DNA from 2 places in the Bradyrhizobium sp. SYSU BS000235 genome. Region 1 is predicted to be linked to the other one. Evidence: riboswitches for the same ligand, from Rfam matches in the RefSeq annotation. Region 1 holds a riboswitch; the other holds the start of a gene.
What was found. Region 1 has a riboswitch for S-adenosylmethionine ahead of ACP0KA_RS12425 (O-succinylhomoserine sulfhydrylase). Riboswitches for the same ligand answer to the same signal wherever they lie in the genome.

Region 1 (4,022 bases):
GAGGCGGCCCACGATCTGCCCGTGCTCGAGAATGAACGGCACCTCGCGTGAACGAACTTCGAGCACCGCGCGCGAACCCTGACCGCCGGCACCGGCATAACCGAAGCCGGGATCGAAGAAGCCCGCATAGTGCACGCGGAATTCACCGACCAATGGGTCGAACGGCACCATCTCGGCAGCGAAATCCGGCGGCACCTGCACCGCTTCCTTGGACGCGAGAATGTAGAACTCACCGGGATCAAGGATCAGGCTGCGGTCCGGCCGCGCGCGGATCGGCTCCCAGAATTCACCGACCGCGTAGGCACTGCGCCGGTCGATATCCACCACGCCGGTGTGGCGCTTGGCCCGATAGCCGACAAACCCATCGGAACCCTCGCCGGACAGATCCACGCTCACCGCGACGCCATTGGCGAGATCGGCATTGTCGATATCGACAAGCCGCTCCTTGGTGTGCAGCGCCTCCAGCTCGTCGCTATCGAGCGTTGGATGCCCCACGCGGAAACGGATCTGCGACAGTCGTGATCCTTCACGCAGCAGCACCGGGAACGTCTTCGGGCTGATCTCCGCATAAAGCGGCCCATGATATCCGGCGCCGATCATATCGAAGCGGCGCGTCCCGTCAGCGATCACGCGCGTGAAAACATCGAGCCGGCCGGTCGAGCTTTTCGGATTGGCCGCAGCGAGAATGTTCGGCGGCAGCGCGAGGCTTTCCAGCAGCGGCACGATATAAACGCAGTTGGTTTCCAGCACCGCGCCGTCGGACAGATCGATCTCGTGCAGCTTCAACTCGTCGATGCGTTCCGCAACCGTCGCGTTCGGTCCCGGCAGGAACGAGGCGCGCACACGATAGGCAATGCTCCCCAAACGCAGGTCGAGGCTCGCCGGCTGGATCTGGCTTTCAACGAAGGGATATTCCGGAAGGATCAGGCCGTCGTCGGCCATCGCCGCAATCATGCGGTCCGGGAGGATACCAGTCGCATCGGGAACGAGCGTAAACGACACTTTTCAGTCCTCGGTTGCCAGGCTCCTCGGCCGGCAAAATACACAGTTTATCGAGTATCCGATGGGGTGCTTGACGGAAAGGGCGGGCAGGACTAAGCCTACGACTTATCCCGTGGTCATTTGAGCCGGCCGGCTTGCAGCCACGTTAAATAACTCGCTAAACAGGCCGGGGACAGTGTGATCCCGGCCCATGGATTTTATCCAGGCCGGTTTTTTTGTGTCCATCTTCAGGGGTGGCCACGTCGGAGGTCACATGTCTGAAGCGAAAGTCCCCTCTTCCAAACCATCCCATGCCTATCGGCCCGAAACACGCCTGGTCCATGGCGGCGTACTGCGTTCACAATACGGTGAAACGTCCGAAGCGCTGTTCCTGACTCAAGGCTTCATCTACGAGAGCGCTGAACAGTGCGAAGCGCGCTTTACCGGACACGATCCGGGCTTTCTCTATTCGCGGTTTTCCAATCCGACGGTCTCGATGTTCGAACAGCGCATGGTCGAGCTTGAGGGCGCGGAAGCCGCGCGCGCGACCGCAACGGGCATGGCTGCCGTGACCACAGCGATCCTCGCACCGCTGCGGGCCGGTGATCACGTCGTCGCCGCGAAAGCCTTGTTCGGCTCGTGCCGCTATGTCGTCGAGGATCTACTACCCCGCTACGGCATCCAGTCGACGCTGGTTGATGGTCACGACCTCGACCAGTGGCAGAAGGCGATGAAGCCCAACACGAAGACCTGCTTCCTCGAAAGCCCGACCAATCCGACACTCGATGTGGTCGACATCAGCGCGGTCGCAGAGATCGCGCATCGCGGCGGCGCACGGCTGATCGTGGACAATGTCTTCGCGACACCGATCTGGCAGAGCCCGCTCGCCCTCGGCGCAGACGCCGTTGTCTATTCGGCGACCAAGCACATCGACGGCCAGGGACGCTGCCTTGGCGGCGTGATCCTGTCGTCGAAAGACTTCATCCAGGAGCACATCCATACATTCCTGCGCCAGACTGGTCCGGCGATGTCGCCGTTCAATGCCTGGGTGCTCTTGAAGGGACTCGAGACGCTCAGCCTTCGCGTCAAGGCGCAGACCGAAACCGCTGCAGCACTTGCGGACGTGCTGGCCAAGCACCCGAAAATTTCGCGGCTGGTCTATCCCGGCCGCAGTGATCATCCGCAGGCTGACATCGTCAAGAAGCAGATGCGCGGTGGATCAACCTTGATCGGCTTCGAGGTGAAGGGCGGTAAAGCCGCGGCGTTTCGGACACTGAACGCGCTCAAGCTTGCCAAGATCTCCAACAACCTCGGCGATTCAAAGAGCATCGTGACGCATCCGGCGACCACGACACACCAGCGCCTGACGCCGGAAGTGCGCGCGGAGCTTGGCATCGGCGAGGGATTCATTCGCTTCTCGGCCGGCCTCGAACACCGCGACGACTTGATCGAGGATTTCACGGCGGCGCTGGAAAAGGCTTAAAGCCTCTTCAGACAGAGTAAGGAGTGCGAGAAGCAACATCTCGCGCTCCTGACCTTTCGAGCGACCTCACCCCACAACGATGCAACGGCGGTGCCCGCTCACATCGGACGAAATGTCATAACGTTGGTCGGGGTATTGGCGCCGGCTTTCACCTGCCCTACCGACTTGATGATGGTGTCGCCGAGCAGTTGCGCAAAGCAGGCGTAACCCCAGTCATTCATGTGCAGGCCGTCGCCAATGACGAACTTGTCGAACGGCATTTTCTCGTCCTGATGCCATTGCCGCATCACCTCGAAGCGCGGAAACACGGCAACGTGCTTGAGCTTTCCGACCTCGGCGAGCAGTTTCACCATCGCGTTGGCGTTCTCGGCTTTTGCGGTGATCGCAGGCACGTATTGCGGATCAATCAGCACGACATCGATGCCGCGTGCCTGAAGCCGCGCGATGCCATCCTCGAGCAGAGCTGCGGTCGCGGCCACGTCCGCCGCGCCGCCGCGGAGAACGGTGTTGGTGCCAAGCTGCCAGATCACCAGATCCGGATTCTCCGCGAGAACGGCCGCATCGAAGCGCTTCATCATTTCGGGCGCGTCCTGACCGCCCATGCCGCGATTGACGATCGTGATATCGGCGCTCGGAAATTTTCTCCGTAACTGCTCCAGAAGTCGGTTCGGATAGGTATAGGCCGGCGAGGACGTGCCGTATCCCACCGTCGTGGACGAGCCAAAAGCGACGATCTTCACAGGGTCGCCTGCCGCGATCCGGCGAGCAACTCTCGGCAGCGAGCCCGGCACCTCGGTCAACCCCTTGGCCGGCAGGCATGGAACGCGCTTCAAAATATCACCGGCCTCTCGCGCAGCACTTTTCGCCGCTTCAAGAGCCTTTGTTGCGAGCCCCTTCCGCACGGGCGGCTTTGCCGCATCCGTTTTCGCTGCTTCGGTTTGCGCGAACACTTGAATAGGGTGAAACAACAAGAACGCGGCGATGACTGTCGAAGAAATAACCGATCGAAAATTAACGCGCATCAACGCTGCATCCCAAGCTCCGCCGGATTGATGCGCGACGCTTCGATGATCATCGTCGCAAGCGACCGGCCGATGCAATCGTGAACCTGCCTTGCCATGCCAAAGCCGTGGACCGGGCCGAACAAATCGAAGTCGCCGGCATCATTCCAGTGGCGCATGATCGAGAAGCGATCGAACAGCGGGATATCGTGCTCCTGCGCGACGACCCGCATCGTGTCGTTGTATGGCGAGACCGAAAGCATCGTCTCCATACGTGGGCTGTATTGCAAATTCATCAAGAGGGCGTCCGCGCCTGCCTTTTGCAGTGCATCAACCCCATGACCAAGCGCGGTCCGGAAATCGTCAGGATCGATCGACCGCATCGCATCGATTGTCCCGGTTTGCCAGATCACCAGAGCCGGCTTCTGGTCCTCGGGTAATTTTTCGACAAGGGACTCGAAGCTGTCAGCCACTTCCGCTGAGGTCTTCTTCGCCCTGATATCAGTCCTGACGTTGATGGTGGATTTGGAGAGCTTCTCACGCAACGCCGCTTCCAG
Region 2 (4,022 bases), 1.1 Mb from region 1:
CAGCCCTGCTTCGAACCTCGGGTGATGCGTCGGTCGCGACCGACTCACCCGCGAGGCCAAGCTGCTTGACGGCGCGGACAATCGACGAGCCAATCAGGCCGAGCCCGATGACTGTGACCCGTGCGAATTGCGGCGCGCTGTTCACGTTATTTCTGCCCCATGAATTCGGCGAGCGCTTCGACCACGAGGCGATTGGCTTCCTCGGTGCCGACAGTCATGCGCAGCGCATGCGGGAGCTTGTAGTTCTTCAACGCCCGCAGGATCAGCCCGCGCTTGGTGAGGAATGCATCCGCATCTTCTGCCGTTTTGCCTGCTTCCTGCGGGAAGTGGATCAGGATGAAGTTCGCGGCGCTCGGCGTCACGGTGAGCCCGAGCTTGCTGACTTCGTCCGTCAACCACGCACGCCATTTGTCGGTGTGAACGCGGGAGTGTTCCTGATGGACGGTATCCTCCAGCGAGGCGACAGCGGCCAGCATGGCCGGCGTGCTCACGTTGAAGGGACCGCGAATGCGGCTGACGGCGTCGACGATGTTCGCCGGGCCGTACATCCAGCCCACGCGCAATGCCGCAAGGCCGTGAATCTTGGAGAACGTGCGCGTCATCACCGTATTGTCGGTGGTTGAGACCATCTCGATGCCCGCTTCGTAGTCGTTGCGCACGACGTATTCGGAATACGCGGCGTCGATCACCAGCAGCACATGCGACGGCAACTCCGCACGGAGACGCTTCACTTCATCAAACGGCACGTAGGTGCCGGTTGGATTGTTCGGGTTGGCCAACCACACCATCTTGGTGCGCGGCGTCACAGCCTTCAGAATGGCATCGACGTCCGCCGTGAAATTCTTTTCCGGCACGATGACATTGATGGCGCCGTTCGCCATGGTTGCGATCGGATACACCAGAAAGCCGTGCGTGGTGTGGATCGCCTCGTCGCCCGGGCCGAGATAGGTATGCGCAAGCAGATTCAGGATTTCATCCGAACCTGCGCCGCAGATGATGTGGTCGGGATCGAGTCCGTAGGTGCGGCCGATCGCTTCGCGGAGGATGCGAGACGAGCCTTCCGGATAGTCCTCAAGGTGATCGGCGGCGGACTTGAAGGCCTCGATCGCCTTGGGAGAAGGGCCCAGCGGCGTTTCGTTCGCGGACAGCTTGAACACGCGCCCGGTCAACCCCGCCCCGCTTTTGCCGGGCGTGTAGGGTGCGATATCGAGAATACCGGCGTTCGGCACGGGACGTGACATCAACTCAAACTCCGAAAAAGAAAGATCTTACGGCTTGGAAGCGCCGTTTGACGGCACCGTATAGCGTGTTGCATGGCCCCCGACGAGGGCGGAAGAGCGCACGGATGCCCCGGCTGCGATCAGCGCAGAGGTGATCTTGTCCAACCCTCCCGGCCCCGGCACCGACACCAGAAGCGCTGCGCCATCGGAGGCGGTGTCGGGAACAGCGATAATTTCAGAGAACGGCGACAGCGCACGGGCGACGTCGGCGCTCCAGCCGGAAACGCGGACGCTCCACATTTCGATCTCGGTGACCATCGCGTCGGCAGCGACACGCGAGACAACGAACACCGGCAGCGCTGCGGGGTGATCGGCTCGTTCGATGAACGGCAGGCGCGCGATGATCCTCGGCGCGCTCTCCGGCTCGAGCGTCAGCCACCATGGCTCACGGCTGCTGGTGGCCGAAACCAGCGCGAGGTCGCCCTTCGATTTTGCGACGGCGTCCACTGCGGCGGCCGCGCTGAAATGCGCGACGAACGGCACTGTGAAGCCAAAATGGAATCGTGCGGAATCCCGCATGGCAGATTCGCCGCCGGACAGATCGGCATGCAGCGCGAACGGGGCCTGCACGTAGGTGAACGTCGAGATGATGACGCGCCAGATACTCTCCACCGTGTCGAGCGGCAGGATGCCACGATGCCGCTGTGCCAGCCGGCGCATCATGTCGGCCTCGCGCGCCGGACGAAACGCCGAGCCGACCTCCTGCGTCTTCTTCACCGAAATGAGGCGATCGATGATGTCGCCACGCTGCAACAGCAGGCTGTGCACCTGCTCGTCGATGTGATCGATTTCGCGGCGGAGGTCTTGCAGCGAAATGGGGGGCGTGGGCTCTTTGGACATGGGATCAAAATTTCGGTTTGCAGCCCGAAAGCCGCGGTGGAAGTCAGTCCTGCAAGGAGCTTGATAGGAGCCGCGACCCGCGAAAGCAAAGAAAACATTGCCCCTTCGGCCAGGCCGTTCCGGTGCTTACCTTGACGGGGAGCCTGTTGAGCACTACCTTCAAGGCAATCCCGTGGTCATTTGAGCCGGCCGGCTTGCAGCCACGTTAAACAACTCGCTAAACAGGCCGGGGATGAAAAGGATCCCGGCCGAGCGTGAGTTCAGGCCGGTTTTTTGTGGCCTGTGTTCGGTGTCGTATCGCGACTTCCTGAGAGGCCAGTGTTGATATGGTAAATATTCAGCCGCTCAAGCCCCCGACGGCGCAGTCCGGCGAACGCGCGCACGAGGCGGATCATCCGTCCTCTCTGGTGGCGCAGTTCGGCGTGGACAAGCCGCTGCGGCTGGATAGCGGCGTCGATCTCGCACCGTTCCAAATCGCTTATCAGGCCTATGGCGAGCTCAATGCTGATCGCTCCAATGCGATCTTGATTTGCCATGCGCTGACGGGCGATCAGCACGTCGGAAATGTCCACCCGCTCACCGGTAAGCCCGGTTGGTGGCAGACGCTTGTTGGCCCCGGAAAGCCCATCGACACCAACCGTTATTTCATCATCTGCTCAAACGTCGTCGGCGGCTGCATGGGCAGCACCGGCCCCTCGTCGACCAATCCCGCGACCGGCAAGCTGTGGGGACTGGATTTCCCGGTGATTACAATTCCGGACATGGTCCGCGCGCAGGCGATGCTGATCGACTATCTCGGCATCGACAAACTGTTCGCTGTTGTCGGCGGATCGATGGGCGGCATGCAGACGCTGCAATGGACCACGGCTTATCCGGAGCGCGTGTTCTCCGCGCTGGCGGTGGCCTGCAGCACGCGGCACTCAGCGCAGAACATCGCGTTTCATGAGCTGGGCCGTCAGGCTGTGATGGCTGATCCGGATTGGCGCAATGGCCGCTATTTCGAGACGGTCACCCATCCGCGCCGTGGCCTCGGTGTTGCACGCATGGCCGCACACATCACTTATCTTTCGGACGCTGCCTTGCACCGCAAGTTTGGCCGGCGGCTGCAGGACCGCGAAGTGCCGACGTTTTCCTTCGATGCCGATTTCGAGGTGGAGAGCTATCTGCGCCATCAGGGTTCGTCGTTCGTCGAACGCTTCGATGCCAACAGCTATCTCTATCTCACCCGTGCGATGGATTACTTCGACATTGCTGCGGATCATCAAGGCGTTCTGGCGGAAGCCTGGCGCAGCACGCGCACGCGTTTTTGCGTGGTGTCATTCACCAGCGACTGGCTGTTCCCGACATCGGAGTCGCGCGCGATCGTCCATGCGCTCAATGCCAGCAATGCACGGGTGTCGTTTGCCGAGATCGAGACTGATCGCGGTCACGATGCATTCCTGCTCGATGTGCCTGAATTTATCGATATTTCGCGTGCGTTCCTGGAATCGGCCGCGTCCGCGCACGGCCTGACATCGGCGAGCCGCTAACATGGCATTGCAGGATCAGGCATTTCGTTTAACGGCGCGGCTTCCCGTCAACGATGACGGCTATCGCAGCGATCATCAGTTGGTGGCGCAGATGGTGGAGCCTGGTGCCAAGGTGCTCGACGTGGGTTGCGGCGAAGGCGACCTGCTGCGTTTGCTCGAGACGCGTGGCGTTGATGGTCGCGGTATTGAGTTGTCGCGCGAAGGCGTCAATCGCTGTGTCGCCAAGGGACTTGCGGTGGTACAGGGCGATGCGGACACCGACCTCGTCAACTATCCTGACGACTCGTTTGACTACGTGATCCTGTCGCAAACCTTGCAGGCGACCCGCCAGCCGCGTGTAGTGCTGGAAAATCTTTTGCGGATCGGACAACGC

Region 2: another riboswitch for S-adenosylmethionine. It lies ahead of metX (homoserine O-acetyltransferase MetX); the one in region 1 lies ahead of ACP0KA_RS12425 (O-succinylhomoserine sulfhydrylase).

What each region holds. Positions count from the first base shown of each region.
Region 1 covers NZ_JBMHJM010000001.1:2,663,011-2,667,032, reverse strand. The annotation lists gene ACP0KA_RS12430 (2'-deoxycytidine 5'-triphosphate deaminase) at 1-1,002, opposite strand, end outside; SAM riboswitch at 1,105-1,184, shown strand; gene ACP0KA_RS12425 (O-succinylhomoserine sulfhydrylase) at 1,256-2,464, shown strand; gene ACP0KA_RS12420 (SGNH/GDSL hydrolase family protein) at 2,563-3,486, opposite strand; gene ACP0KA_RS12415 (SGNH/GDSL hydrolase family protein) at 3,486-4,022, opposite strand, start outside.
Region 2 covers NZ_JBMHJM010000001.1:1,532,777-1,536,798, reverse strand. The annotation lists gene ACP0KA_RS07090 (prephenate/arogenate dehydrogenase family protein) at 1-145, opposite strand, end outside; gene hisC (histidinol-phosphate transaminase) at 147-1,241, opposite strand; gene ACP0KA_RS07080 (chorismate mutase) at 1,269-2,120, opposite strand; SAM riboswitch at 2,283-2,362, shown strand; gene metX (homoserine O-acetyltransferase MetX) at 2,447-3,649, shown strand; gene metW (methionine biosynthesis protein MetW) at 3,651-4,022, shown strand, end outside.